Regions from separate parts of the Carboxylicivirga agarovorans genome, predicted to be linked through region 2. Evidence: riboswitches for the same ligand, from Rfam matches in the RefSeq annotation. Region 2 holds a riboswitch; each other region holds the start of a gene.
What was found. A riboswitch is a leader RNA that binds a small molecule or an ion and turns the genes downstream of it on or off. The one in region 2 is predicted to bind cobalamin.
Positions count from the first base shown of each region.

Region 1: another riboswitch for cobalamin. It lies ahead of ACRD69_RS09700 (ABC transporter substrate-binding protein); the one in region 2 lies ahead of cobT (nicotinate-nucleotide--dimethylbenzimidazole phosphoribosyltransferase).
Region 3: another riboswitch for cobalamin. It lies ahead of ACRD69_RS22425 (precorrin-2 dehydrogenase/sirohydrochlorin ferrochelatase family protein); the one in region 2 lies ahead of cobT (nicotinate-nucleotide--dimethylbenzimidazole phosphoribosyltransferase).
Region 4: another riboswitch for cobalamin. It lies ahead of ACRD69_RS06015 (TonB-dependent receptor); the one in region 2 lies ahead of cobT (nicotinate-nucleotide--dimethylbenzimidazole phosphoribosyltransferase).

Region 1 covers NZ_JBNGPA010000007.1:44,815-52,534, forward strand. Annotated here, with positions in the region: gene ACRD69_RS09690 (ABC transporter ATP-binding protein) at 120-1,130, opposite strand; gene ACRD69_RS09695 (iron chelate uptake ABC transporter family permease subunit) at 1,123-2,169, opposite strand; gene ACRD69_RS09700 (ABC transporter substrate-binding protein) at 2,169-3,314, opposite strand; cobalamin riboswitch at 3,340-3,540, opposite strand; gene ACRD69_RS09705 (dipeptidyl-peptidase 3 family protein) at 3,545-5,503, opposite strand; gene ACRD69_RS09710 (hypothetical protein) at 5,566-6,768, opposite strand; gene tdh (L-threonine 3-dehydrogenase) at 6,870-7,720, opposite strand, start outside.
Region 2 covers NZ_JBNGPA010000008.1:38,774-46,493, reverse strand. Annotated here, with positions in the region: gene cobC (alpha-ribazole phosphatase) at 1-100, opposite strand, end outside; gene ACRD69_RS10495 (adenosylcobinamide-GDP ribazoletransferase) at 101-904, opposite strand; gene cobT (nicotinate-nucleotide--dimethylbenzimidazole phosphoribosyltransferase) at 926-1,960, opposite strand; cobalamin riboswitch at 2,042-2,235, opposite strand; gene ACRD69_RS10485 (hypothetical protein) at 2,413-3,171, opposite strand; gene ACRD69_RS10480 (YkgJ family cysteine cluster protein) at 3,193-3,891, opposite strand; gene ACRD69_RS10475 (DUF4136 domain-containing protein) at 4,085-4,633, opposite strand; gene ACRD69_RS10470 (M18 family aminopeptidase) at 4,879-6,180, opposite strand; gene ACRD69_RS10465 (cold-shock protein) at 6,770-6,961, opposite strand; gene ACRD69_RS10460 (type IA DNA topoisomerase) at 7,363-7,720, shown strand, end outside.
Region 3 covers NZ_JBNGPA010000040.1:5,106-12,825, reverse strand. Annotated here, with positions in the region: gene cobI (precorrin-2 C(20)-methyltransferase) at 1-518, opposite strand, end outside; gene ACRD69_RS22435 (sirohydrochlorin chelatase) at 528-1,424, opposite strand; gene cobA (uroporphyrinogen-III C-methyltransferase) at 1,417-2,196, opposite strand; gene ACRD69_RS22425 (precorrin-2 dehydrogenase/sirohydrochlorin ferrochelatase family protein) at 2,193-2,792, opposite strand; cobalamin riboswitch at 3,073-3,274, opposite strand; gene ACRD69_RS22420 (NAD-dependent epimerase/dehydratase family protein) at 3,396-4,454, opposite strand; gene ACRD69_RS22415 (iron-containing alcohol dehydrogenase) at 4,581-5,735, opposite strand; gene ACRD69_RS22410 (helix-turn-helix domain-containing protein) at 5,757-6,596, opposite strand; gene ACRD69_RS22405 (aminotransferase class I/II-fold pyridoxal phosphate-dependent enzyme) at 6,833-7,720, shown strand, end outside.
Region 4 covers NZ_JBNGPA010000004.1:8,998-16,717, forward strand. Annotated here, with positions in the region: gene pdxH (pyridoxamine 5'-phosphate oxidase) at 1-400, opposite strand, end outside; gene ACRD69_RS05990 (hypothetical protein) at 601-777, shown strand; gene ACRD69_RS05995 (cob(I)yrinic acid a,c-diamide adenosyltransferase) at 952-1,521, shown strand; gene rimM (ribosome maturation factor RimM) at 1,567-2,097, shown strand; gene ACRD69_RS06005 (acyl-CoA thioesterase) at 2,167-2,592, opposite strand; gene ACRD69_RS06010 (L-threonylcarbamoyladenylate synthase) at 2,597-3,160, opposite strand; cobalamin riboswitch at 3,326-3,527, shown strand; gene ACRD69_RS06015 (TonB-dependent receptor) at 3,634-5,985, shown strand; gene ACRD69_RS06020 (PepSY domain-containing protein) at 5,995-7,473, shown strand.

The DNA.
Region 1 (7,720 bases), on a different contig from region 2:
CAAATCAAACAGTTCAAGAGAACCTCAACAATGAACCCTGGATATGTTTCAACGAAACAGAAAATAACCGAACATTATTAATTGCATCGCACCTTGAACTAATTACTATAAAACAAGAACTATTGATTAATTTGCTGCAATAAATCTTCAATGGTCCGCAAGGCATGTTTGCTGCCATCTGTTTGATGAAGCACATATGCTCTATTGGCATTTTCGTCAATCTCAATTAATGGGTAATTCCCCTCATCATTTGTTGTTTGATAGCCTTTCCGGTTTAAGGCATGACTGAGCCATTTGTATTCTATACCTTTACCTACAACCCTTATGGTTTTCAACTGCTCCTGCTCCACTTTAAAGGCTCCTCGCTCATTATCAAACAAGATTCCCTCTTTTTCAAAGAAACGCCTGAAACCATCGGCAAGAACCAAATCTTCGGGGATACCTGCTTCCAGATCACGACCTTGAGCTATTAACCAGATTTTATCTGCCAATTGTAAAGCCAGATCCAAATCGTGTGTAGACAGCAGAATGCCTTTATTCTTCGTCTTAGCCAGTTTTTTAAGCAATTGAACGATCTCAATCTTGCTAGGCAGATCAAGAAAAGCAGTTGGTTCATCTAAAATAATTAGCGGCGTATCCTGAACCAGTGCCTTAGCGATCATAGCTTTTTGGCGTTCTCCGTCACTCATGCACACCAATTGACGGTTGGCAAAGCCATGAAGACCCACATCATTAATGGCCTGCAATACCATTTGTCTGTCCTGACGGCTTATTGTTCCAAAAAAATCGGTATAAGGGGTGCGCCCCAAAGCTACCAGGTCAAACACAGTCATATTGGTCATCTGAAGTCGTTCGGTTAAAACAACACTCACAACCTTTGCTAGCTGGTTACGCTTATAGTCATGCAATTCCTTTCCCTTAACTTTAACAACACCATTGATTTTAGGAATAAATCCGCTCAGGGTTTTGATCAAAGTTGATTTACCTGCTCCGTTTGGTCCCAGTAAGCAGGCAAACTCTCCTTGTTGCAGTTGCACATTGATGTTTTTGTGCAACACAATTTCCTTTGCCGTATTTCGATTATACCCAACCGTTAAATCCTCCGATTGCAATAAGATGGCTTTATCCATTAAAATTGAGTTTACGGCGTTTAATAATAACTGATATAACAATAGGTGCACCAATCAAACCTGTCACTACATTAATAGGCAATGCTCCTTCAAAGCCAGGCATTCGGGCAATTAAATTACAAAAGAGGGCTAATACAGAACCCGCTAATATAACAGCAGGTAATAAGACCTTTTGATTACTGGTACGAAACAATCCTTTGGTTAAGTGCGGTACAGCAAGTCCCAAAAATGCAATTGGTCCGCAAAAAGCTGTAATAGCTGCAGTCAACAAGCCGGTACACAGCAATATAGCCAAACGGGTATTTTTTATATTAATACCAAGATTCTCAGCATAGTTTTCGCCCAATATCAAAACATTCAGGGGCTTTATTAGCAACAAACTAAAAATCAAACCAATCACAACAACCGGAATCAATATGATCAAATGTTCCCAGGTGACATTCGAAAAACTGCCTAATCCCCATATGACATAAGCATGTACATCTTCTTTGGGACTATAAAATTTCATCACTCCAATTATGGCTGATGCGGCGTAACCAACCATAATACCAACTATCAGTAATATGGTGTTATCGCGTAATGCCCGGGCAAAAAATACGATCAGCAATAATATAAAGAAGGCTCCTACAAACGCAGCCCCAACAACTGTCATATGTCCGATCAAACCATAACCACTAATACTGATCCCCAAAACATTTCCTGCAAATAACAAAACAAGGGCAACTCCCAATCCTGCGCCACTGCTAATACCAAGAATAGATGGTCCTGCCAATGGGTTCCTGAATAATGTCTGCATTTGTAAACCACCAACTGCCAAACCCGCACCGGCCAGTACTGCGGTAATAGTTTGAGGTAATCGTGATTTTAAAATGATTGAATGATAAGCATTGCGTGAAGCCTCTTCCCCCATCAATACCTTGATCAAGTCATCGAATGGAATGGCAACTGAACCAACTCCAATATTAAGCATAAAAAGAGCAATAATAAGGCTTAGCAGTAATACAAAACCCATTATCCATTTATAGCGATGCTCCTCCATTATTCTTTTGTTAGTTTATGAAAATAACGCGGTTTATAGCCATCCAATACTTCGGGATAAATGGCATGCACCAAATCGCTTAATACAATATGTGGTTGCAATAAACCTTTTTCGAAATACAGTGAATTAGATGCATTGGTAACAACCATATTTCTGTTTTTATAGGCATCAAAGTCAGTATAACGATCATCAATTTTAGCAAGCTCCGAATAAGTCAGCTCACCAGGGTAATTAATGATTAACACCCAGCAATCTGTATGTTCTGCTTTATCAATAATGGTTTCATAATCCAGTGATAAAGATCCGGTACCTTTTGTTTCTTTATAGATATAATCCGTTCCGGCATCATTAAAGAAGTTGGCCATATAGCTTTCTCCGGCAGGTGAGTACCAGATTCCCTGGTAAATGTGCCCGGTAAAGACCGTATGTTTAGCATCTATATTCTCAACCTTCTTTTTAACTTCCAGGTAAGCAGTTTCTATTTCTTCAAATATCTGCTTTGACATTTCACCCCTGCCAAGAAGCTCACCCATAAAAACAATCCATTCAGCACGTCCAAGAGGTGTATGTTCTAAATAATCCGCATTAGTCAACACTGGAATACCTGCACTTGTTACTGCTGCAAAATGATTGTCTTTAAATGGTGAAACCATCATAAAATCCGGTTCCAGATCAACCATTACTTCCACATCGGGCGCAACAGCCATACCAACATTTTTTATACTACCATTGCTTATGCCTTCCTGAATATAATCATCGGAGATGTATTGCGGCTCAGCAACGCCTTTAATGCCTGACTTCACATTCAGCTTATCGGCATAATTTACCATTGTTGAAGATAGCGCTATCCACTGTTTGGCGGGATAGCCTATTACATAGTCATTGGTTTTCTGAAGTTCACTTTTCAATGACTCTTCATAAAACAAAGCAATGGATTCGTTTTTAGTACTATCGCCCCATGGATCATTCAATACAATTTGTCGATAATCTTTATAATAGCGTATTTCAAAACCTTTCGCGTATTTAGGTTGAAAAACACTATCAGGCTCATTCCCTGTTGTGTCAGGTGAGTTTCCTTTCTGTTTAGTCTGGCAGGCGCCCAGAATCAGCAATAATGCAAATACAATAGTTGAAAATCTAATCATCTCTTTATCTCCCGAAAGCTTATGAATCAATGTGGTTATTCAAACAGGTTTTCCGGCTCTCTTTCATTGCTTTACCTTCCCATTACATGCGCAACAGTGGTTAAAAAAACAATGCTCCTCTTCAGGCACAGATTACGGCTGCGGGAACAGCTCAGGCATTTCACCTGATTCCCTTTTTAAATAACGATGCAAAAATAGTTTATTTATTGGAATTAATTCTTCAAAAAACATCACGTAGCTGCATTCTCAAAGCAATATTCCTTATTATAACGCCTCATTTGCTCCAGAAAGCTTTCTAAATAACTAACTTCAACGTTTATGATATTTCCTTCGTCATCGGTTTTAAGCTCCAGTTTCGGATTTATAAATCCTGAGTAAGGAGCCACGTTCAATTGGCTATAACGTTCTTTGACCTCCCGATGAATAAGCGGGTCCACTTTTACACCGTATCGCTCAACCAATTCTTTGGCTGCAGAATAATCACCCTGTGACTTAATGCGTTGCACCTCCTTGAGCAGCTGGCCGAATAATTGGCGCAATAGCTTATGATCATTAATGACAAAATAGCTTTTACCATTCTTTGTCATTTTTTCAATAACATTTCTCTCCGCACCATGTTGCATCACCCATTTGCCAACCAGTTGACGGTTGCGCATGTGGGTTTGCTCAACATTAGCTCCAATGCCAATACGTGCCATCTGAACCATTAAACCATTTCTGATATAAGAATTATATTGCGCCTTAGCTACGTCCATATGAGGCACAAGGTTCAGTTCCAGCATTTTTTCATCGGCCATAAAATACAAGCCAAACAAATCTGCGCGTGCCTCTTCTATTACAGAGCCATATGCCTTTAGTGCATCCGAACGAACCCCAGGCTCCAACTTACCTGAACCATGTCCGACACATTCATGTAAATGCGTATGCAGATTATCGGCAATGGCGCCATATTTTTTATGCAAAGCCAGTTCCTCCTCATCATAGGCAAACTCTTCAATTACGCCGGAGCTGAGGGATGCCATTTCGTATGAGTGGCTGATATTTTGAAGTGACACCGATTTGGAACCATGCAATTCCCTAATCCATTCTGCATTGGGTAAGTTAATGCCCAAGGGAGAAGCAGGGTAACAATCGCCACCAAGCATAATGGCATTAATAACCTTCATTGAAACACCTTGCACCTCTGTTTTCTTGTGACTATCGGCAACAGGTGAGTGATTCTCAAACCATTGCGCATTTTCACTAATTACAGATGCTTTCTTGGTTTCTTCCGTATCGATAATGTTCACCAAACTCTCCCATGTGGCCTTAAATCCTAACGGGTCTCCATATACTTCAATAAAACCATTGATAAAATCAACTTCTCCCCCTTGCTCTTTTAACCATTCAATACTGTATTGGTCAAACAATTTCAGGTCGCCGGTTTGATAGAACTGATACAGCAGATCAATGACTTCTTTTTGCTTATCGTTTTCAGCAACTTCAGATGCTTTTATTAACCAATGACAAATTCGCTGTATTGTTTCGGAGTACTTACCACCTACTTTCCAGGTTTCTTCCATTATCTGGTCATCCAACTTTAGCAATCGCGAGTTCAACCCATACGACACGGGCTTTTCATCAGCTCTATCTATTTGCTCTTTATAGAAATTCTCAGCCTCATTCTGCGTCAGGTCTTTATAAAAGTTGTTAGCCGAATGTATGACCAGATCCTGATCTTCATCCTGGCACACCCGCTTTGACATATAGAATTCATCAAACAGTAATTCTGCCAGTTGAGCCAATACCTCTTCTCCGCTCTTTTCCCCGACTTGATTTAATTCCTGTTGGTTAAGCCTTTGAATCCATCTATTTAATTGATCTTCATCAAATTCAGGTTTTAATTTTTCGGTACTGTAATGATGGTGAATACCATTGGAAAACAAAATGCGCTTGTAGAGAACTTCAAATTCTGTAAATCCCTTCTCATCTGATTTAATATGACCATACAGAAGATCCATACATCGTCTGAGCCATAGGTTTTTTTCATTATTCTGATCCCAAATAATATCCCTGCCACACAAGGCGGCTTCTGCTAAATAATAGATATATAACTTCTTTTGGAGTGTCAACTCATCGAAGTTGGGAATATGATATCGTAAGATTCGAAGGTCGGCAAATTGCTCAACCTGGTATTCAAAATTAGGCATTAGCTATTAGTAAATAGGTAGTAATAGTTTATTCATTATTTCAATCCATAGCGAGCAAGCCGCTATTGTCTTGGATTTCTAAGGTCAATATCCTTTTTTAACTCCCACACCCCTTTGGTAAATTTAAAGGCGTTGTATGAAAAGTCGGGGCCGTAATATTGGTAAACGCCCCTGAACATTGGTTCCTGTGGCGCAAGGTTATCATATACAATCAATTTTTCCCGTGCATCATATCTTAACATCATAGTAGCTTTAGCCGAATAGTTAAATACGACACGGTTACGCGTGAATCGATCTACTTTAAATATGGGCATTCCAAATCTCAATCGATCATTTTGAACATATAACACATCAATGACACGTGTTTTGATAAACTCGTCATGGCCTTTGTAGCCTAATAGTGTATAGTAGGTCTTATTACCACTCGCGGTTTGAATTAAATCCAGATATATGGCTCCATACCATTTCTTGTCAGAAAGGGTTGATCGTTCGGGTGATTTGATTTTTGAGCTCGTATCATTTAAAGGTATAACTTTTACCGAACTACCCTTTAAAATAACAGCTCCGTAAAACACCTGGTTAAACCCTTGTTTCTGGATATTATAAGTACATATTTTAACTTTCTTATCATCTGAGATAAGCGTTTTCATACGTTTAAGCTGACTAAAAGGCTCATCAAAAAGCTCTTTATTTGTCCATAAACGATACAATCGCTGCTGTAACTTTGTATTAAATGCATCCTTTTCTTCATCGCCTGAGATGGTCTGCAGATCTTCAAACATACACTTTGTTACCAGATCTCTTGCATCAATAATCACGCGTTTGCCCAAAGAAACTGTTAAAGCATACAACTCATTTTCCGAACTTTTTAAATGGTGCGTAAATGTGATTGAATGGTTACTTTCATTAAGGTTAAACTCTTCTGAAAACCCATATGCCTTTTCTTCGTACCTTACCAGCCACTCCAACTGATAAAGTCCGTTATAAGTTGCAGAGCCGAATATTACTACCGACAAGATATCATCATCTGACTTAACAATGTGGAGCTGATCAGTATAGGTGCGAATTTCATCAATGTCTTTACCCGATTGCCAGATACTTTTTAATTCCTTGTTCAGATCCAGTAACTCAAATCTCTTTTTATTGGGGTCAGTTGTTGAATCCAGTTTATTAAGTCGTTCAGCCCACTTTTGATGTGTTTGCCCATTTACCATCAGAGAGCAAACAATGAAAAGTTGAAGAATTATCAATTTTGTTTTTATCATTCCATAGGTATTACACGCCAAATTTAAGAATAATTGCACACAAGCGGCTATAAAAAAAGGTAGTCTGTTGACTACCTTAGTGCTGTATTGTTGAAATATGATCAATCCCAGTTAAGTAATACTTTCCCGCAGTTACCCTCTTCCATTACATCAAATCCTTTTTGGAAGTCATTGATATGATATTGATGTGTAATAATCGGAGATAAGTCTAATCCTGACATTAACATTTGCTCCATATGGTACCATGTTTCGTACATTTCACGACCATAAATACCTTTTAATGTAAGGCCTTTAAAGATAATACGATTCCAGTCTACCTGGGTTGATGACGGTAAAATTCCCAACATTGAGATTTTCCCCGAATTGTACATGTGTTCAACCAATTGATTAAAAGCAGCCGGGGCACCCGAGCATTCAAGACCTATATCGAAACCGATCATACCTAAGTCATCCATTACATCACGCAGGTTTTCTGTTATCGGATTAACAACGCGTGTTGCTCCCATTTTGCGAGCCAACTCAGCTCTGAACTCATTGGTTTCGGTAGCAACCACATAGCGTGCTCCGGCAAATTTAGCCACTGCTACAGCCATGCTGCCAATTAAACCGGAACCGGTAATCAATACATCCTCACCTATCAATGGGAATGATAAGGCTGTATGCGTGGCGTTACCAAAGGGATCCATAATTGCCAAAACCTCATCAGGAATTGACGCATTGATCTTCATCACATTTGAAGACGGCACCTTAACATATTCGGCAAATGAGCCATCGATATTTACTCCGATACCTACTGTTTTTTCACAAATATGCTGTCGTCCGCGTCGACAGTTACGACAATGTCCACAAGCAATATGACCTTCACCTGTTACACGATCTCCTTCTTTAAACTCTTTAACTTCGCTACCAACACGGGCCACATGACCAACATATTCATGACCGATAGTCATGC
Region 2 (7,720 bases):
CTTCTTTTTTAAACGAATCAATAATGTTTAAATCGAGCTGTCCATAGCATATGCCTTTGTCGATGTCGGGGGTTGTATGCCTGATTAACCAGATGTCCATTTAAAAGATGTTGTTTAATTGAATGTCAAAGGAATATTGATGTGCCTGGTAGTTTGCAACAGCCAGAATTGTCAGGTAAATAACAACTTCAGTAACTTGTTGTATGCTACCTAAACAGTCACCTGTGTAACCACCAATCCACTTTTTAAAATAGCGTTCCAGCCAAAATTTGGCAATAAAAGCAGGTAAAAGAACGACAAAATACAAGGCATCACCAAATAAAAGTAAAACAGGAAGAGAAAGCATAAAAGCCAATGCCAGATCTTTGTTTTGAAGTGATTTGGTGATAGGTTTTGATTTACTGCTTTCATCTTCCCTGACATAGTTTAATGAATGCATTGTCCACACGGCCATTAGGCGGCTTATTACATGTGACGAGATAATTGATTTAATGACCAAATCGGCTTGTATTTCATTAATTGCCACGAATTTCAGCAGTAATAAAAGAAATATGCCAATCGCACCATAAGCTCCCACTCTGGAATCCTTCATGATAAGAAGGATCCTCTCCCTGGTCCAGCCACCACCAAAAGCATCGCAGACATCGGCAAAGCCATCCTCATGAAAGGCACCTGTTAGCAATACCGATGTGATCATTGACAGGATAACAGCTACTGTACCTGGTAAAAATAGTGAAGCAAGGTAGAATACCAATGCAGTGATACTGCCGACAAGCAATCCCACAATTGGCAGGTAACGATTGCATCGATTCAGGTTCTCTTGCGAAAAGGCTATTTTAAATGGAATGGGTATACGTGTGAAAAAGCCAAAAGCGGTAAGCAGCAGGTTAATTTGTTGTTTCATCGTTCTTCCGTCCTCTGTTTATTATAAATTACTCACTCCGGCGTCATCAAAACTACTCATCTCATTGATGAAATTAACAGCCGACTGAATAATTGGGAAAGCAACTGCCGAGCCGGTTCCTTCGCCTAGGCGCATGCCTAAATGAAGAATTGGTTCGGCCTTCAGGTGCTGAAGCATCAATTTATGACCTTGTTCATTGGACTCGTGGGCAAACAAGCAATACTCAGTTACATGAGGGTTAATAGCATGGGCTGCAATGAGGGCTGATGTGGCGATAAAGCCGTCTGATAGAATAATCATTTTTAGTTCAGCAGCTTTTAAAATAGCGCCACAAATAGTTGCTATTTCATATCCGCCAAACGTGGCTAAAATCTGCACGGCATCTGTTGTGTCGGTATGTAAGGCTAAGGCTTTTTCAATAACTGCTGCTTTGTGTTGAATACCTTCAGCATCAAGTCCTGTGCCTGCACCTGACGCTTCAGATGCACTGTAGCCGGCATATTTGCAGAGCAAGGCTGTTGCTGCAGTTGTATTGCCTATGCCCATCTCGCCAAAGCCAACAATGTTAGTGCCGTTTTTATGAAGTTTCTCGATCACTGAGGCACCGTTTTTCATGGCGGTTTCACACTCTTGCACTGTCATGGCAGGTTCAACAGCGAAATTGCGAGTCCCTTTTCTCACTTTTAAATCCAACAGTTGCTCCGATGGTTCAAAGTCAAAATTGACACCAGTATCGGCCACCAGTAAATTAATGCTGTGCTGACGGCAAAATACATTGATGGCGGCCCCGCCACCTAAAAAGTTCATAACCATCTGAAAGGTTACTTCCTGTGGGAAAGGACTTACTTTTTCCTGGGTAATGCCATGGTCGCCCGCACAAACCAATATAGATGGTTTATTGAGTTGCGGTGACAAGGTGTTTTGAATACGGCTCACTTTAAAAGCGATCTTCTCCAATGTGCCCAACGAACCCAGAGGCTTGGTCTTTAAATCGATTTTCTTCCGGATTTGCTCATCCAGACTTTTTTCAACAGTAGTGATTTTTGACTCCTGCATTGTTAATTGTTTAATAGTTTAACATGCTTCAGGAGGATACATGAAAGGCATTAGCTTAAAGCTAATCATTTTCACTTTACCCCGAAGTATCATGTTAAGGCAGGTCTTCTGGCTTACCTCAGTCTTGTTACCTTCCCATCGGCCCAAAGCAGATAGTGGTATACTACAAAACTTGTTCAATGAGGCTTACAGCTACGGGGATAGCTCCGGAATTTGCAAACTGCAGCACCGGATTCCCATTTTAAGCTTTATGCACCTTAACAGTTGCAAAAATAGAAATAATAGAGCTTAAGACCTTAGTTCTGGCCGAAATTATCTGTTGCACTTACCAGTGTTTGTGAATCAGTGATTAAGCATGCAGTTAAACACACGCCTGAATTTCACATTGTTATTGCAGATCTTACAGTCGGGAAGTGGCGAGGACAAAAAGGGATTACATTGCTTTAGTATCATCACCATTGAGTATCCAACATATGCTCTTTCTTGGCATTATCCATATCAAGAACTGAAATATAAATGTCTTTGTCAGGCATTAGCTTTTTCAGCTCGTGGTAAATGATTTTAGCAGGCATGGCATCTGTTGAAAAATCATTCATGTAATGATAAACCGAATACAGGTAAATGGAATTATCAACCGCCTTAAGCATATAATAGTCAATAATCGAGCCTCTGTTAAAGCGTATGTTGTCAATGGCCCGGCTTACATCCTCAATAATATTTTGTGGTGTTTGAGGCGATAGCTTAATGCGATTATCTCTTTGAGTACTTATTAGCTCTGCATCATCATTGAGATAATCACTATGCACATTAATTTCTTCGTTATATCTGATTATAAAGCCGTCTTCACAGTCGTACTCATGCCTTTTTGATGCGTCACGAAATACCCTGTCAACAATGTGCTTGGGAGGATATGGTTTCAGAACCCTGAAATTAAGTGAGTCGCCTAGTTCCAGATCCTGACCCATTACATAGTCGATCTTATCAAAGTAGGTGATATCATTGTGCTGGTAATAATACTTAAGCGTATAGACTTCGTAGCGTCCTCCTTTAAAGATACTTTCGCCATATACTTTTCCAGGTGCAATGGCATTAAATACCAAAACATAGTAGTACAGGTAGATAACTACCACATTAAGTACCAGTATTGATGATATAATAATGGTACGCATCCGAAATTTTCTGCGTTCTTCGTTAGAGCTGTATTGGTTCATGGGTAAGGTAGGTTTGTTGGTTTACAATTCTTTAAAAAGCGGGTGCCTATTTAATTGATCTTTATCTGTTTTTTCTCCGTTGTTGTGAGCAATTAATAATCCTTCTTCCATCAGGTATTCATTGTTGCTGATGGCAAGTTTCTTCAGGCCTTCAGAAAAGCCTTCGTTCATCATCTGCCCGGCACGTAGGGGAAATTCGAGTAATGCCGGATAGTTTTTTTCATCCTCAGGGTGATCGTGATACTGTTTGCAGCTGGCCTCTGACATTGATAAATATATACGACAAGCCATTGGGCGGGCAGGATAGGCTCTGCAGGCACCGTTCTTCAGCAAGGGGCAGGGGAGTTTACTTTTTTCCAGTTCTGACTGGGATAAACGCCCTCGTTTCTGGTAGTTGTCAAAAGCATTTTGAAGCACCTCTTTCTGTTCGTCTTCACTCATGTTGAGCTGGATAAACTGCCACAGATAATGAAATTCGTGTGAAACACCAAAAATAGGCTGATGACAGCACCAGCTGCAGCCTTTACGACAATTGATGGTTACATTGTGCTTTTGAGCTTCCTCGCTCAAGGCGCCAATAAGACCTTCCATGGCGTCTTGCTCCTGTCTGGTTGCCTGCCATAATTTCTTCTCATCAAGAGTGTCAACAATGGTGTCTGCTAGTCGTAAGCCATCCTGAAAAAAGGCCTTGTCGGTATCTGAGAGTTCTGATTTATTCATTGTGCTAATTTGCTTGTTACCATTAGGCTTGTATTACGAATTGGAGTTAATGTGCGACTGTTTTTTGCCGTGTTAATGCATATTAACCGTTTTTAAATAACGAACCAAGCTTGTTACAAAAGTAATAATTATTTAAAGCAAAAAGGGTGACCAGTTTATTGCCGGTCACCCTTTCGCTTATTTTATTGTTTAGCTATTTTGAGGGAGCCAAAGGATATGTATTAAAAATTTTATTAATGATCCTGTCAACTGATTCTTCCGTTAGTTTCTTTCCATTTTTAGCTGCACCACTGGCTCTTCCTTGCCAGATCAACTCTTTTTTCTCACGGTCGATAATATCAATAATGATGGTACCTTCGGTATGTGTGTCATAGCTAACCTTATTAACACCTGTGTTTAAACCCCATCCATATGGGTAATATGTGCTGCCATAATAGAAATTGTCATTACGTTGCAATGATGTTGTCTCCTTGGTTTGTGTCTTGATCATCACCTTAACCAGCAAATCCGGGCTCTTGTTTTCGTTATAGCCTCTTCTTGTCATTTGCTTATTAATCGCTGAATGCAGCCATCCTTTGGTATTGTCATTGACAGGCATTGATTTCATATGCTGCAACACCATAAAGTTGCTGTAGCTGTCAAACTTGGCATTAGGATCAAAGTCAGAGTATATCTCTGTTGTTTTACATGCGCTTAATGAGCCAATGATAAGTGTTATAAATAGAATGTTCTTCAATTTCATGTATTTGAGTTTTAGGTTTAATTCAACTTCTCTTTAAAATATTATGTCTCTCCAAAATTAAGTTTGGCTTAAAAGTAACATTTTTGAGCATAAAAATGGCAGTGCTGAAGAAAGCACTGCCATCAAATGTTTTAATATTATGCCGGGCGTGATTTAATAATAAGTTGTCAGCCCGCTGAAACAAAGGGCAATATCAGTGTATAATGCAAGCTTTTGACGCCACTTTGCTTCTTCGTCAAAGGTTTTTACATATTGTAAAATGTTTCAAAGGCCTTCATCACATATGTATGATCATTTGTACCACCTAACTCACGAACCGAGTGCATACCCAGCATAGGGTTACCTATATCTACGGTACGAATATCAATTTTACCTGTAGAAACGTTTCCAAGAGTTGAGCCACCCACCATGTCAGAGCGATTGACAAACTTTTGAACAGGTACATCGGCTTGTTTACAAATCGATTCAAATATGGCTCCACTTTCACCATCGGTAGTGTACTTTTGGTTAGCATGGATTTTGATAACAGGACCTGCATTCATAAGCGGATGAAGCACAGGATCATGTTTTTCAGGATGATTAGGGTGAACAGAGTGCGCCATATCAGCCGAAATCATAAATGACTTATAAATGGTACGCTGGTAATCTTCCTGTGATTTGCCCAGTTTTTCCATTATGCGTTCAATTATGTTGCGTAATACTGGCGAACCGGCACCTTGCTTGGTTACACTGCCAACCTCTTCATTGTCAAATACGCAAAGAATGTTGGTTGATGCGGGGTTATCGCTTGCCACTAATGCTTTTAATCCGGCGTGTACCATTGCCAGATCATCAAGTTTAGGCGACGAAATAAACTCCTGATTCGGACCAACAAGGCATCCTTTTTCGTATTCATATACAAACAGATCAAAGTCAAGAATGTCCTCGCTGTTGACTTTTAACTCATCGGCAATAAGTTTAAGAAGGTAGTTCTCCTTTTCAAGCGTGTCTTTTACAATGGTCATTAGTGGTAACATATCAACCTGCTTGTTAAGCTCAATGCCATCGTTAACACTACGATTAAGGTGAATTGCTACACTAGGGATGATCAATAACGGCTTTCTGAAATCAACCAACTGGTGCTTTGGGTTTAAAGCATCTTCACCTTTTAGTAAAACACGTCCGGCCAATGATAGTGGACGATCGAGCCAGCTCATCAGAATAGGACCTCCGTATACTTCGGTATTTAGTTTAAGGTATTTGTTGTCCACAAGCATTTCGGGCTGTGGCTTAATTTTGAAACCTGGTGAATCACTGTGTGCACTAACCAGTTTTAAACCAATATTTTCTGTTTCATCAGTTCCGATTTGAAAAGCAAATAATGCCGAACCACTTTTGGTCGTGTAATATTTACCACCTTTGGTTATATTCCAGGGAGAAGTAATGTCAAGGTATTCATAGCCATTTGCCTCCAGTTCTTTTGCCGTATTTTCTACAACATGAAAGGCCGTTGGACTTTGATGGATAAACTCAATTAATTCTTCTGCCAGTTTAATCTCTTGTGCCATTATAATATGTTTATGGATGTTATCAAAAATGGCAAGATATAGATTTTCAGATTCAGATAAGATGAGAAAGGTCATTTATTGCTTAGAATCGGCTATGGTATCGATAAGAGGATTCTACACAATGAAAAATCCAATAGCAGTATCATAGTATGATGTTTGGCGATTCTCCAATTTAGCCGATAAATTCCTTCAGAACTGATTTACAGCTTATAATTACAAACCATGGATCAATCGGATTTAGCTTCGCTGATTTTCAACTAACAGATTATAATGGCTTTGGCTTAGGAATTTGCCTGATTACTAAGTTCAACATTTAAATACCTTTCCCTTTCAAAGCAATAGTTTTGACAGAGCCTTGACATGTCTCCCGTCTGAGCAGGGACAAACGGCGCGAGCAGGCAGTGGAGAGATATACAAGAATGAAGGAGGAGATTGGCTTGTGTGAACGGAAGAATTCATCAAGGATGCCATGGTCTTAATCGTAACATGATCCGCTATCCGATAAATTCATTTAATCAATTGTATAAAACGAAAAAAAGCTGCTTCGACGGAAACAGCTTTTAATAATCTCATTAAATATAAATCTAATCTATGCTAGTTTTACATTTACCGCGTTTAAACCCTTACGGCCTTCTTGAAGCTCGTAAGTAACTTCATCGTTTTCTTTGATTTCGTCAATAAGACCTGTTACGTGCACAAAGTACTCTTTGTTGCTTTCTTCGTCTTTAATGAATCCGTATCCTTTAGAATCATTGAAGAACTTTACTGTACCTTTATTCATTTATAAAAAATTGTGAGGCGTATTTGTATTAAGGAGCCTCTTGTAAATAATTGTTCGGTAACAAATGTAGGAACATTTTTGACATATGTTCTCTTTTTACCGAGTATTTGATTCAAAAAACTTCAATTTATTTAAAAAACAACATAAATGCACTAAAAGTTAATGATTTATTAAAATTATTTTACTTGTTAGTCAAGGATTTAATTTTAAATGTTGATAACTCGTTTAATTTGCTGAAAGTGTATTTTTTCAGGAAATAGTATATTCGCTTTTAAAAAATTGCCCCAATTTTGTTTTTGATGCCTGGATCAGTTGTCTTGGTATTGTCAAAAAAAACAAAATTGAAGCCGATTATAGCATTAGTTAATAAAGTAGTCTGAATCCGCAGTAAAAGAAAGTCAATGATTGTTTGTATTGCTGAGAAACCGAGTGTAGCGAATGAAATTGCCCAGATAGTTGGTGCGAAATCCAGGCGTGATGGTTATTATGAAGGCAATAATTACCAGGTTACATGGACTTTTGGTCACCTTTGCACTCTTAAAGAGCCGCATGAATACCTGCCCGAATGGAAGCGTTGGAGCATGGGATGGTTGCCTATGATACCATCTCGTTTTGGTATAAAGCTGATAAGTGATTCGGGTATTGAAAAGCAGTTCAAAACCATTGAAAAGCTGGTACAAAATGCTGAAGAGGTTGTGAACTGTGGTGATGCCGGACAAGAGGGAGAGTTGATTCAGCGTTGGGTATTGCATAAAGCCG
Region 3 (7,720 bases), on a different contig from region 2:
TCATTGCTTAACACATGCTCTATTAATTGAGCTTCACTGCTCAAGTCCGGTACGACCAATACCTTATCCGATTGTGTACATATTGCCTGCCGGCTTAAGGATCCACCAAGAATAAAAGCGGGAACACCGGGTATCATCTCATAGTTAATCCCGGCATTATTGAAATCATCTATCAGATAGGCAAAGGTGCTGTAGAACGCAATATCACCTTCACTGACCACTGCTACTACCTCACCTGCTTCGGCGTGTTGAATGCATCTGGCAGCCAGTTGGCGATAGGTTGCATTGACTTCGGAGCGATCATATTTCATGGCTACACTGACAGGTTTAAGCTTTGTTCCATCAAGCTCTAATTCACCCAGAACACGCATGGCCATTGAACTTTTTATGCCTTTGCTGTTGGTCGTCACCGGATAATAAATAACATCAGCTCTTTGTAATGTTTTCAGAGCCTTAATGGTTATCAGTTCCGGATCACCTGGCCCAAGTGCTACGCCATATATCGTTTCTTTACTCATGACTTGCTTTTAATGGTGATGATGACCACAACAGTTCTTAGCATGATCATGGTGATCATGGTCGTGATGATGTCCATGCCCGTGATGATGGTGGTGATGTGGCTCGTAATGCTCCAGGGTTTCTTTATCTACACTTGTGATCAGGTCTACTTCACCTTCCTCGGCACTTTTCAATCGTTTAATAAGTAGTTGTGCCAGGTGGTCTGATTCACTTAATAATGGTGCTACAAATACCTTTCGGTCGGGATGTCGCTGAGCGAACTCATCAAATAATACCTGTGCCTTATCCATGTACACACCCGGAAAGAACACATAAGGCACCACCACGATATTTTTGTAAGGTAATTGACTACAAACAGACAAGGCTTCAGCCACCGACGGGTAGGTCATGCGACTACAAAAACCATTAATGGCAAAGGCATATTTATTGGATTCCTGTACCATTCGGGTTAAGCGAGCAAGGTCACCATTGGCCGCTATTTTAGATGCTCCGACACCCAAACCAAAGTATAAGGTCTCTTCAGGATCGACCTGCCGGTCACCCAGTGCTTTTCCGATCAGGTCATTCGACAGGTGTATCATCTCCTCGCAATCGCCAATATAATGTGCCATCTTAATGCTTACCTTGTATTTAGCCTGAAGTTGATACAACATACATGGTATATCCTTTTGAATATGCAAGCCTGTAAACAAAAACACGGGAACGGCCACTATTTCTTTTACACCCCTTTGTGCCAGGCGCTTCACACCTTCTTCAAAATCGGGCGCTGATAATTCCAGAAAACCGGCTTCCACTTCATACTCCGGCAATAATGCCGCTACTTGTTTGGTATATTTCAAAAAGGCTTCTTCACCTCTCTTTACACGTGTACCATGACCACAAATTAAAACTCCTTTTTCAGACATATGCCAGTTCTTGATGTTTAACAGATTGAATAATGGGTTTAAGCTGTTTGGAAAAGCTAACCACTTCACCAATGACCATTAGAGCCGGAGGTGAAAAGCCTTTATCTTCCATTGCTCGCTTAATGGTACTGAGTGTGGCTGTCAGCATCTCTTGCTGCGGGTAGGTACCCCACCTTATTAAAGCCACGGGGGTATCCTCGTTTTTACCTCCACTTATTAATGCATTGGCGATTCTACCGGCATTGCTTACCCCCATATAGACCACCAGTGTATCTGATGCTTTTGCAAGTGCCTGCCAGTCCACTGAGCTTTTACCTTTAGCAGGATGACCGGTTACAAAGGTTACAGAAGATGCAACGTGACGGGCTGTGACGGGAATACCCATATAGGCCGGAACTGCAACGCCTGAAGTAATACCGGGAACCACCTCGTAATCGATACCATGATTGATAAGCGTTACAATTTCTTCCACACCCCTGCCAAACACAAAAGGGTCGCCTCCTTTAAGGCGCACAATGGTTTTACCTTTATTGGCATATTTCACCAGCAATTGATTCAATTCTTCCTGGGGATACGTGTGCTTATCTTTCTTTTTGCCTACGTACAAGCGTTCACAATTAGCGGAACAATAGTCCAGCAGCTCCGTATTTACCAGGTAGTCGTAAAGCACCACATCGGCCTTTTGAAGCAGTTTAAGGGCTTTGACACTTATTAAATCGGCATCACCGGGGCCGGCACCTACCAGCCATACTTTACCATATTCAGGATTCATTTTATTGAATTAAGGTTAACGTTGTTGTTTTCAATTTGACTGATCAGCTCATCGATCAAGGCCTTCATTTCGGCCTCATGCTTTGGATGACCAGATGCCAGCATTTGTTGACGTTTCTCAGCGATCAAGGCCACTGAATCGGTCGTTATGCATGATAATTTAGCCATAAGGTATTTACGCAGACACGCAGATAATGCGGGAGAATTACCTTCTGTACTGATGCCTACATTTAAATGCCCGACCCGACAGCTGGCTGGAATAATAAAATCACCTTTATCAGCGCCATCAGCACTATTGGCCAATACACCATGTTCTTGCGCATCTGATACTACAAGCTGATTGGTTGTTTTGTCGTTGGTAGCGGCAAATACCAGGAAAAATCCGGCGATATCATTCTTTTCATAAGATCGCCTCAATTTATTGATCCTGTTAGTATCAACCAACTCTTGCAAAGCCGGTGTTAAATCTTTGGAAATAACAGTTACGGCAGCACCGGCTGCAAGGAGTTTATTCACTTTTCGTTGAGCGACTTTACCGCCACCAACAACTAAACAGTTCCTATCTTTTATATTAATATGAATCGGATAGAACTGCATACTAAGCCATTACGATGTTTAAACCATTAATAGCCCAATGCGTGCAATCCTGATGTGAGGATAAGAGTAAGTGTTTTTTCATAGCGTAATTAAACGCTCCGGCATGAAAGTACAATGCACAAAAAAGCATTCAGTATCAAATAAGCATACAGGCCGGTATCATGCTCACCAGGGAGCACAAACAACACGCCAATGCCTGTTGACACTAACCATTTATGGCTCTATATATGGAATTGCTTTTTATTCATGTATCAAACTTTTAAACCCGAAAGCTTTGATTAATATTTAATTTACTATGGCAGGTTTTCTGACTTACTCCCTCCTTATTGCGCCTTCCCATTCGCCAGCAGGCGAAAAGTGACCTTATGCAATGGAGTTAAAAGAGCTTACAGCTGCGGGTACAGTCCCGGATTCACACCGGATTCCCTCTTTCCGTCAAAGTCCGAATAGGTTGACTCTGACTCACCATTAATTTGACGACAAATGTAATATTATAATTCTATCTAAAAATACTATCAGTTGAATTTTAGTACAAAATATTTGACCTTAATGAGGATCTAAAAAAAAACTACCCATCTGAAATAGTGGGTAGTTTATATCTGATCATATGATTTTATTATCAATTAACTGCTGAAACATATCGATCATCGTTTCTGATAGCGGTCGGTAGGCAGCATGCAGTTCCCTGATACTTTTCGAATTATCGCCTTTCCATTTATAGCCGATGTTTCTTGTTACGAAACGACGTGTTAAGGCCTTATTAAGCATTGGTCCGATTAACCATATCAGCCATTTGGGAAGTTCCTTTTTCGGAAGTGGATAATTCTCTCCAAACTTATTGTGCAGCGCCCTAACCAACTCAAAATACGTGGTATTATGTCCTGATGCAATATATCTTCCACCAGCACCAGGCACAAAACCAGCCTGATAATGAATATCCGCAAGGTCACGCACATCAATAACACCCCAACCCATCATAGGCACCCCGGCCTTCATTGTTCCGTCGCCCATTTGCCTGACAAGACGAAAACTTTCAGAGGTAACAGCCAGTGGATTGACAGCAGGTCCCAGCACTAAACTAGGATTTACAACGACCAAATCCCAGCTACTCTGCTTTTCACTGATGGACCATGCTTCTTTTTCAGCCAATGTTTTTGAATAAGAATATGCACCATGGTCAAGCGAAGAACTGGTATTCCATATGTCCTCGGTAAAAATCCCACCAGCAACCTTTTCTGCATCAATATTATCGCCATATATAGCAGCGCAACTACTGGTTACAACTACTCGCTTTACTGAATGAGATCGATTGGCTGTTTCTAATACATTGCGCGTTCCCAGTTTGGCAGGATCAACCAAATCTTTTTGAGGATCGTGAACATCCAAGGTAAAAGGAGATGCTGTATGATAAACAAGTTCGCACCCCTCCATAGCCTCGTCATATGAGCCTTGTTCCAGCAGATCACTCTTAAAATACCTGATTGTACCCGGAGCATTATCTGCTAACAAATCCAGGAACCGTAATTTATCTCTCGCTTCGGGGTTACGAACAGCAGCATGAACAGTTAAACCTTTATCTAATAAGGATTTTACTATCCAGCCAGCGACATACCCTGAAGCTCCTGTCACCAGTACCGGTTTATTTTTATCAATAACAGTCATAGTTATTTATTTATGATGAAACAGCTTATTCGAAAATACTATCATTCATCAGCTTTTATGCCGTTCTGCAAGAAGAAAAAAGAGCTTAGCGGGTAGCTAGCTCTTCAATCATGTTGTTGTGATAGTCTACAATGCAGCTTCATATATTTGACGGCTTACATCAAGAGTAATGTCACGTGTTTCAGATAAGGCTTTTAATCCCTTGGCTTCTAAACCGCCTACCATACCTTCAATTCCAGACGCCTCAATGCCATAATCAGACAATTTCGTCTTTACGCCAAGGCTATGGAAGAATTCTTCAGTTTTAGCAATTGCCTGCTCTATTTTCTCATCATCAGAGCCTGAGGTGATATTCCATACACGTTCGGCGTATTGCAGCAGCTTTGCTTTTTTACTGTCCTTTCTTAAGCGCAATAAGGAAGGAAGAATAATAGCCAGCGACTGCCCATGGTCCACACCATAGAAAGCCGTTATCTCATGACCCAGCATGTGAGTGGCCCAATCTTGCGGTACACCCGAACCAATTACTCCATTAAGCGCCATTGTTGCATTCCATACAAGGTTGGCACGTGTATCATAGTCTTCCGGCTCATCCATGGTTTTTCGCCCTACCTCAATTAAGGACTGCAGAATACCTTCAGCTGTTCTATCCTGAAAGCGTCCGTCAACCGGAAAGGTCAGGTATTGCTCTGTTGTATGCACAAAGGCGTCAACAACACCATTGGCGACTTGTTTTTGTGGCAGGCTATAGGTTAGCGTCGGATCAAGGAATGAGAACTTAGGAAAAGCGAGGGGACTCATAAATACGAGCTTTCCTCCATTGTAAGTCACCACACCGCCCATATTCATTTCCGAGCCTGTGGCAGGCAAGGTAACTACCGTGCCCAATGCAACAGCTTCTTCAAGTGCTCCTGCACCACCCATTAAGATCTTTTCAGGATCATCTCCTTTATATTTAGCAGCCAAAGCAATAAACTTTGTGCCATCCATCACCGAACCGCCTCCTACTGCCAATAGAAAGTCAATGCTCTCTTTTTTAACGACCTCAACAGCCTTCATTAAAGTTTCGAACTTAGGATTTGGCTCTATGCCTTCAAATTCGAATACCTGTCGGTTTTTTAATGCTGCCGTAACTTTAGGTAAAGTCCCAAACTTTTTAACACTCCCACCTCCATAGGTTATTAATACCCGGGCATTTTGCGGAACAAGCTTATCCAATTCCTCCAGACGGTCTTTTCCAAAGACAATGTGCGTTGGATTATAAAAATCAAAGTTTAACATGATACGAATCTTTTAGTTTTGTTATAATGCTATTGATAAATTCTTTATTTCTGATGGATTCAGGCCAAAATGGCTTTTAAAAGAACGACTGAAATGCCCCAGGTCTTCAAAGCCCACCTCAAGGTAAACTTCTGATGCTTTTCTGTTTGAATTCAACAGGAGCTTTTTGGCCAGTTCAAGACGCTGTTGTTTGATCCATTTATGGGGTGAACTTTTAAATGCTTTCTTAAACTCACGATTAAAGGTTGACAGGCTGCGCCCCGACATTTCTGCAAACTTCTCCAAAGACACATTATGTGTAAAATTATTCTCAACAAAAGGCACGAGATCAGCACGTGCAGGATCTGAGAATTCATTGAATACGTGCAAGAGATCGGGCTGAGCCGAGGTAATTGCATGAATGGCTTCCATGGTTTTTAAGCGTATAAGCGGGCGTTCAACCTCTGCAAGACCTGATACATAAGTCCTGATGGACTCCATTAATCCGATGAGCAGCACGGTGGCCGGCAACTTAACCATGGGAACAGTACATGGCATAAAGCCCTGTGGTGATGAGTAGGTGCCAATCACCTCTTTAATAAAACTATCTTCCAGTACAAATACATGATCACGAAAACCATTTTGTGTATCCTCCCAGGTTTTAAAGTAAGTTCCATAAGTATACTTACGCACGAGAGCGATTTCCCCCTCACCTACCATGTGTATATCATTGTCAATATTGAGACGAAGCGTTCCCTGCTCAACGTATATCAATACATTGGCCGGATAATAGATCGGATGTTCCTGGGGTGTATCTGTTTCAAAAGTAGCTGCCACCATCAGGCCATCACACTCAATAAATTGCCCTTTGCATTTATCCATGAGTCGATGTTTATCGGTAATTAGTATGACAAATGTACAAAGGTAAAAGTTGAATTGCTTGCCTAATTCAGTCAAATAATTTGCGTTTTTCACTCAAATGAAGGAAATAGCTATAACTGATCAGTATTTGTAGCAATTCTTAGTGAAACTCATAAAATAAAGCACAGGTATTATGTATTACATCTTTTGTTTTTTTATCTTTAGCCATCTCAATAAGCGATTCTAAAACTAAAACAATGAATACAAACCAATCTCCATTCAAATATATTCTGGAGGGACCTACCGGTGCCACCACCAATATCCAAAACAAAGAAATGTTATACTTTGCAGGTGTTGGCTATTTTCAGTTACACAACCACCCCGACATTATAAAAGCTTCCATCGACGCTTTGCAAAAGTACGGTATAAGCAGTGCAACATCACGCTCAGGAATTGGTACTACAGATTTATTACTGGAGCTGGACACCAAAATAGCTGAGTTCTTTGATACCGATGATGCTGTTTATCTGCCCTCGGGCTATCTCAGTAATATTGCAGGCATTCAGGCATTAAAAGCCATGGGCAGGTTTGACATTATATTTATGGATGAAGTGGTTCACTACTGCAATGAAGAAGCTGCTTTAACAGCAGGTGTTCCGATCTTTACATTCAAGAGCCGTGATTCAAAAGACCTGGAACATCAGATCAAAACACATTTAAAGGCCTCTGAAAAGCCATTGATCGTAAGCGACGGCATGTTTCCGGTATGGGCGTGGATGGCTCCGATCCCTGAATATTTAGCCATCGCGGAAAAGTACAATGGTGTCATATGGGTTGACGATGCACATCCGGTTGGAATAATTGGAACTAATGGCAGAGGTACCTACGATTACTTTAAGCTCAAATCAGACCGCTTATTTATGGGAGCCACGCTTTCAAAGGCCTTTGGAGCATACGGAGGATTTATCCCAGGTTCAGAAGAGTTTATTTATCACGTCAAGCATGGTCATGTCATTGACGGTTCCTCCTCACCGGTGAGCGCAGCTGCAGGAGCAGCCCTGAAAGGCCTGCAACTGGTAGGTGAAAACCCGCAATGGCGTGAGCAAATACGAAAAAATGCCGTGCGTTTAAAAGATGGTTTACGG
Region 4 (7,720 bases), on a different contig from region 2:
CAAGCTGGCTTTCACGTGGCCTTGACTGAAAATATTCGTCAGACTTTTGTGAGGCTACCCTTTCAACTGTACCCCTGATCCTCACCTGTCTCTCTAATTCAGTCCAGAAGAAGTTAAGAGCCGCTTTGTTGCTGGTATTCAACTCCATTCCCTTTTCGCTGTTGTAATTGGTAAAGAAAACAAAGCCTCCATCGCATACCTCCTTTAACAGAACGATGCGACAATTGGGCATACCATCCTTACTAACGGTTGCAAGTGTCACTGCTGTTGGTAAGTTACACTCTGCTTTTATTGCTTCATCCATCCACGTATTAAATTGCTCAAAAGGGTCCTTGTGCAACTCTGATCTTTTTAAAGCTCCCTTATGGTAATGCTCGCGTATATTGGCCAGTTTGTTCATAATTCATAATTAATGATTCATCATCTGGGTAAACAAGATTTTTATGGCAATGGTTTAGTCCATGCAGTAGTTTTAGTCATTGAATTTTATCAAATCCTGATTTTCCTAATGGAAATAAATATTAATCTTATTATGTTTGGTGCTAATAATAGAAGACTCGTTTCGTTTTAACTATTGTTAAACCTATAAATGAATTCATAATGACACTAAAAAAAGTATTAGCGATCACCTTGCTTTTATTATTCCTGGTAAGCAGTATATTAGGTTTCTTTGCGGTATTTGAAGAAAGGTGGATCAGATCCAGCGTTCTTTTTGGCTACTCTATTGCCATCTTATTTTTCAACCTTAAACTCATTAACTCCATTGAAAAGTCGTAAATACCTTTTAGGCATATACTGATCAGAGAAAGAGCAATTATTCACCGGCTCTATTTTTTCATCCTGAGCTAAGGTTTAGCAATAAATTAATTTTCAAACCTTTTTATCATCTGTTTGTTCAGAGTGATAACAGATAATTTCCCAGGCTTTGCCGGGGTTATGATACTTTTGAACATGAAGATATATACTAAAACAGGAGATAGAGGACAAACTGATCTTTTAGGAGGAATAAGAGTTAACAAAGATGATATCAGGGTTGATGCATACGGTACATTTGACGAAGTCAATTCATTTATTGGATTACTGAGAGCTAAACTTGAGCCCAAACACGAATGGCAGGATAAATTGCATAACATACAGGTTGAGCTGATGAATACCATGAGTCACCTGGCAACACCAACTGAGTTGAAGGAGAAAAATACAATGCCATTGCCCGATAATATGGATAAATTTTGCGAGCAATGGATTGATGACATTGAATCACAGTTAAGCAGCCGATCAGATCATTTTATTTTACCCGGTGGAAATGAAGTTTCAGCATTATGTCATGTGGTTCGTTCTCAACTGCGCAGGGGCGAACGAAAGCTGACGGCATTACATCGTGAATATCCGGTTGAACGACCCATCTTACTATTTATTAATCGTTTATCTGACCTGTTCTTTAGCTTATCGCGGGCGGCTATGGAAGAAGCTCATTTACCCGAAGAACGGTGGAAAGCTTTTTTATACAATCGTGGTAAGTAAGCACAAAGCTTTTTATTATACCTTTGTCAGCTAAAGTTATTAGCGATGATTGAAAAGCATACCTGTCGCCAGATTGGCGTGATAGTAAAAACGCATGGCATAGCCGGAGAAATGGTTATTCGGTTATTTGACGAATTTTCTATCGACGACATGGACACGGAGTTCCTGTTTTTGGATTTAGATGGTGGGTTAGTTCCCTTCTTCCTGAATGAAGCACGCGAAAAAAACCAGTCTGATGTGTTGGTAAAGTTTGAACAGGTACAAAGTGATAAGGCAGCTTTGAGCTTAATGGATGCGCCTGTATACGTCAATAAAACAAGTGAGGAAAGTGCAGGTGAAGACGCTGCGGAGGCATTCTCAGCATATCAGCTGGTTGGATATCAATGTCAGGCTGTTGGCCATGGTCACATTGGCGAAATCATTGCTATACGTGACATTTCCAAAAACCCTTTGTTTGAAATTGACAATGACGGAGAAGAACTTCTGATACCAATTGTTGAGCATTTCATTGCAGGAATAGATGACGAGCAACAGTTGGTAATATTTGATTTACCTGAAGGTTTAATTGATATGTAAACCTGAAATTAAATCAAACGTTGAATAGTAAGACCTTAAGGCTGATCAAACCTCAAGGTCTTTTGTTTTTTAGTAGGATCTTTTTTCCCATTGTGATATGGCATCCCGCCATTCGGGCAATAGCTCCAATGACTCTTCAGTTCTCTTGTTAAAGCCAACCATTACCGATTTACAGCTGGCTTTAACAGATTTAGTTTGCTTACACACAACCTGTTGCACCATCTTTAAACTCTTTGTTCCAATGGCCACTATAGCTGTTTCAACTTCCAGATCATCTTTAAGGTATACCGGTGAAAAGAAGTCAGTGTTAATATTGACAACTATTACAGTTTCATCGCCCTTAAAAACAGTATCTCCAAATACTTCATTGAGGTAATACATGCGGCCTAAATCAAAATACTCCTGAATTGTGGTATTATTGACATGGCCCAGTCCGTCAACATCGTTGAAACGAACCTGAACCGCGGTACGGTGATTAAATTGAATTTCTTCCATAGGTTTATTCGCGAATGATTTTCACCTGACCATCCTTTGTCAGCTTGATAATACTTGATGGTTGTGGATTATTTATTTCCTCCTGGCGAAAATTAACAATGTAATCTACACCTGTTTTTATAACATCACTGACTTCTCCAAAATTTAGCGGTGATGATTCCCCACTAATATTGGCAGAAGTTGACACAATTGGTTTTTTAAATCGAGCACATAGCTGATTGGAGAACTTTTCTTCGGTGATACGAATACCTATGCTTCCATCTTCACCCAAAAGGTTAGAAGGCAGGTTCTTGGCATCATCGTATATGATAGTTAATGGTTTGGTTGTTAACTCAGCCATATCATAAGCCACTTCAGGTATGTCATTTACGTAGCCGCCAAGTTTAGCAGTATTATCTAACAAAACCAGCATGCCCTTTGTGTTTAAACGTTGTTTTAGCTTGTAAATACGTTCAACCGCTTCTGCATTGGTAGCATCACAACCTATTCCCCAGATAGTATCGGTAGGATACAGAATAACACCGCCATTTCTTAATACTTCGAGCGCCTGTTTTAAGTCGTCGTGCATAATAATAAATTTTGGTGAAAGATAGGAAAAAGCGGCTACAGTGAAAAAGCACAAGACTACATAGACAATATGAATTAAAAGAACTACGCTTAGGTTTGTTTGAAACATTTGTAGTATCATTGAACATTTTGGCGATAATTCCTTTTTCCTTTACAAAAAATATTTACTTTTGCGCCGCATTTAGGTTTGCGCTGTGCTTAACCGGCCAGTGCAATGAAAAGGGAATCCGGTGTAAATCCGGAGCTGTACCCGCAGCTGTAAGCCCCTTCGTATTCTGAAATCTGTATGCCACTGTTGACCAATGTTCAATGGGAAGGCTTTTCAGAATGGGGTGAGCCAGAAGACCTGCCTGTTTGCGCGACAGTATTCTTTGCTTTCGGGATAAAAGCAGGTTGATAGCTTTAGCGTATCATACATTTTTATTTCCCTGTTGAATATTGTCTGTTAAGAACTTTTTTAATAGACAAATACATATGAAACAAATCGTTACCAGTGCAATATTCGCACTTTTATGCCATTTGGCATTTTCACAAACAATGGATCAGGATACATTTCTGATCAAAGAAATTGAGATTGATGCCGATGTGGTATTCACCAAAAAACAGACAGCCTTAAAAACAATCGCTCCACTCAAACACATTCCCATTGCAACATCAAGCGTTAGCAGGCAGATGATTGATATAAGGGGAATTAACAACATTAATGATGCCATGCGCTACACGACAGGAGTCAGATCATCGGTTAATTACGGAGGTTTTCAAACCTTTACATTCAGAGGATTCGGACGTCCGGTTATTATGGTTGATGGTATGCGCGACGAACGAATGAACTGGTCTAACAGTGCTCCTGTTACAAGTCTTACGGCCGTTGAAAGCATCGAATACCTAAAAGGTCCTGCATCTGTAATGTATGGCCACTCAGCAGTGGGTGGAATTCTTAACATCGTTCGAAGGCAACCAAGCGCAACGGCTAACTATAACGCTCGTTTGAGCTACGGCACCTGGAATAATAAACAGATGCAAATTGGAGCGGGTGGTGCACTAGGTTCACAACTAAACTATCGTTTTGATGCCGGTTTTACGGATAGTGATGGTTGGCGTGATAATAATACTGAAATCGCCAATGTATACCTGGCTTTTGACTATCGGTTATCGGATGGCGATGTAATAAAGCTAAAGATCGGTGCCAATGATGACTTCTATGGAACTGAAACAGGATTACCAGCACTATCACAAAACGTATTTGAAACCAATTCAGGTAAACAGGTATACGCTATTGGTGACCTGCCTGCAGGCTTCAGGCGTGAGCAACGGTATAATGACCCTGCCGACTTTCTAAAACACACCAACAGTAATATTGCTGCATCCTGGGAGCATGCTTTTAACTCAAAAAGTAAGTTGATCAACAGCATATCATACAACAATGATGATATTGATTATTTCTCAACTGAATCACTAAGTTACCTGAGTTCTGATAATGCTATTTACGACCATTACTATAAGAACGGAGATAGCAAAAAGTACATTTGTATAGACAGCCTGCAGCGAACATTCCCTCTGCGCTTTTCACATAAAACCAAAACATACCAGTACAATGCCGACTATTATAATCAGTTTACTACCGGTTCGATAAAGCACAATGTAGTGGCCGGATACTCTTTTTTGTATGTTGACAGAATAAGCTATAAGGGATACAACCTTCCGGGTTTAGGGGATGTTGAAAACAACCCTGATTTGATTTATGACTCGTCATACGATGTTTACGGACAAGGTTTATATGCTAAAATGGCGGTATCAGATCCAATCCTTAACCATGGCTATTTAAAAACTCAATTCTCGGCTGCAGCAGTAATGGATGATCAATCCCATGGATTGTATTTTCAGGATTTAATGGACATTTCAGACCGACTTAAGTTCATGATTGCCGGGCGCTTCGATTACTACAGATATGCCCGAAGAGACGCTGGTATTACAAATGGCCTCGATTATGAATTTGATCCGGAAAAACCAGAGAAATCAATCACCAATAAAGCCTTTTCGTACCGGTCAGGCTTAGTGTATCTCCCTAATGAAGATCTATCCATATATGCATCTGCATCTAGTTTCTTCCGCCCTTTACGCACTACTTACAATGAATCATACATCTATCTGGATACCGAAGGAGAGCAATTCTATCCGGAAGATGGAGAAGAACTCTATGAACCTGAAAAAGGCTATCAGGCTGAAGCTGGATTCAAGTGGGAATTAGGAAATATAATAAGCGTAAACGGTAGTTTCTACTATATACAGAAGGAAAACATAGTTGAATACCTGGGCAGAACAAATGATGAGAATCAACATCGAATTTACGGACAGGTTGGCAAAGTTGACTCCAAAGGTTTTGAATTAGATGCAATTGCTCGTCCTGCAGTGGGACTGTTTATCAATGCCGGATACAGTTTTAACAAGGCAGAGTATCAGGAATTTGCTGACAACCCTTATTCCGATGGTTCAGCAAAAGAAGGGAACACCCTTCGGAACGCCCCTGAAAACCAAGTGTTCGCCTGGGTTAATTATACCGTTCAAAGTGGTATATTCAAAAAGCTTAGTCTGGGATTAGGCGCCCGTTATACAGATGATATTTTCACCAGTTCTTCCAATACATACGTATTACCATCATATACGGTATGCGATGCAACCATGGCTTATTCATTTGATAAGGTAACACTGCGCATTAATGCCAATAATATAGCTGACGAAGAGTACTACGATAATTCGGTGTTCAGTAACCAATATATTCCAGGCATGGGCCGCTCATATGAAGCCTCAATCAGTTTAAATTTTTAGAACAGATAAATGATAAAGCTATTAAAGAAATACCTGTTTCTCATTCATAAATGGACAGGATTTGTGATGGGTTTATTATTCGTGGTCTGGTTTATTTCCGGCTTTATAATGATCTACCATTCCTTTCCCAAACCGCGACCACAAAACTATTTTCATGGCCTGAGTAAATTCTCAGGTCATGAAACCTTATCATCACCAAAAGATCTTTTAGATAAATATCCAGGATCTGAAATCAGACTTGAAATTGTAAACGAACAGCCCGTTTATCGATTTCCAGGTCGAAAGCCAGCAATATATAATGCCAGCAGTTTAAAACAGCTTCGAAGCTTAGGCGAAACTGAATGCCGGCGTATCTTGAAATCGAATTTCCCGGCAGACATGATAGAGGTCAAGGAATTGAATGATTTTGACCAATGGATTCCCTGGTCATACTACAAAGCTTATTTCCCCATTTATAAATACAGATTAAATGACAAGCACAAAACCCATGTTTATGTATCATCAACAAAAGGCGAAATTGTACAGGAAACAACACATAGGTCAAGGGTCTATGCATGGATGGGAGCCATTCCTCATTGGTTGTATTTCAAAAATTTACGCTTACATTCAAAACTATGGTCAGATGTGATTATCTGGCTAAGTGCTATTGGTTGTATTGTATGCATATCAGGCATAATAAGCGGATGTATACGCCTAAAAAGAAAAAAGGTACAGTTTCATAGTCCCTATAAAAAGAAAACGCTTAAATGGCATCATATAGGAGGCTTACTATTTGGCTGCTTTGTATTCACCTTCATATTAAGTGGCCTTATGTCATTAGCCGATATACCGGACTGGGTCGTCAAGCGGGAAAAGTCTGTTAATTATTACCAACTCTGGAATAAGCAGATTATTAGTGATAGCACTTGTCATCATGGATTTACACAATTGTTACAACATAATGAGACAGCCACAGCCAAACGAATAAGTTTCAATAATATTTTAGGACGGAGTTTTTACGGTGTTTATTCCAATAAGGCAAATAAGCCCGATTATTACACGATCAAAGAAGGTAAGATAATGTCGCTTCCGAAAGTTTCAGATTCTTTGTTGGAAAGAAATCTTAAGACACTGATTCCGGATAAACACTACAAAACAGAACTGTTGAGTGACTATAATTCGTTTTACCGGTACAATGCCAAACGTCTAATGCCTTTGCCTGTATATGAAGTAACTTTGGAAGATCAATTTAATACCCGCCTGTTTATCGACCATCATACAGGCAAATTACTGAAAGTAACGAATAACTCAACTCAGTTGCAATGGTGGCTATATCAGGGCTTGCACACATTCAAATTTGGTTGTTTTTCTCATTACGAGGGACTGAGACAAACATGGTTGATATTTATTTCCATGGGAGGAACAATTGTAAGCCTGACTGCTTTTCTATTATTTGTTCGGTATTTGAGACGAAAAACTAAAAGCCAACTACACAAACATTACAGATAACCTGAGGGCGAATTCAGGATCATATACAAAAGCTGGGTCTAATCTGGAAATGTTTAATTTTGTGGTAAATTAGAATTAAACTAAAGAGCTTATTGAGGAAGTTACCAGCTTTTTTCTGTAAGCATAATACGTCCAGCTTGTATATAAGGTATTTCTTAGGCTGAATTGAAAATCGACGCAGTCAAAGCCTAAAACATCACAACAAGGGGCAACGCCCCTTGCAAGATTAATCGATTAATTATCAGGC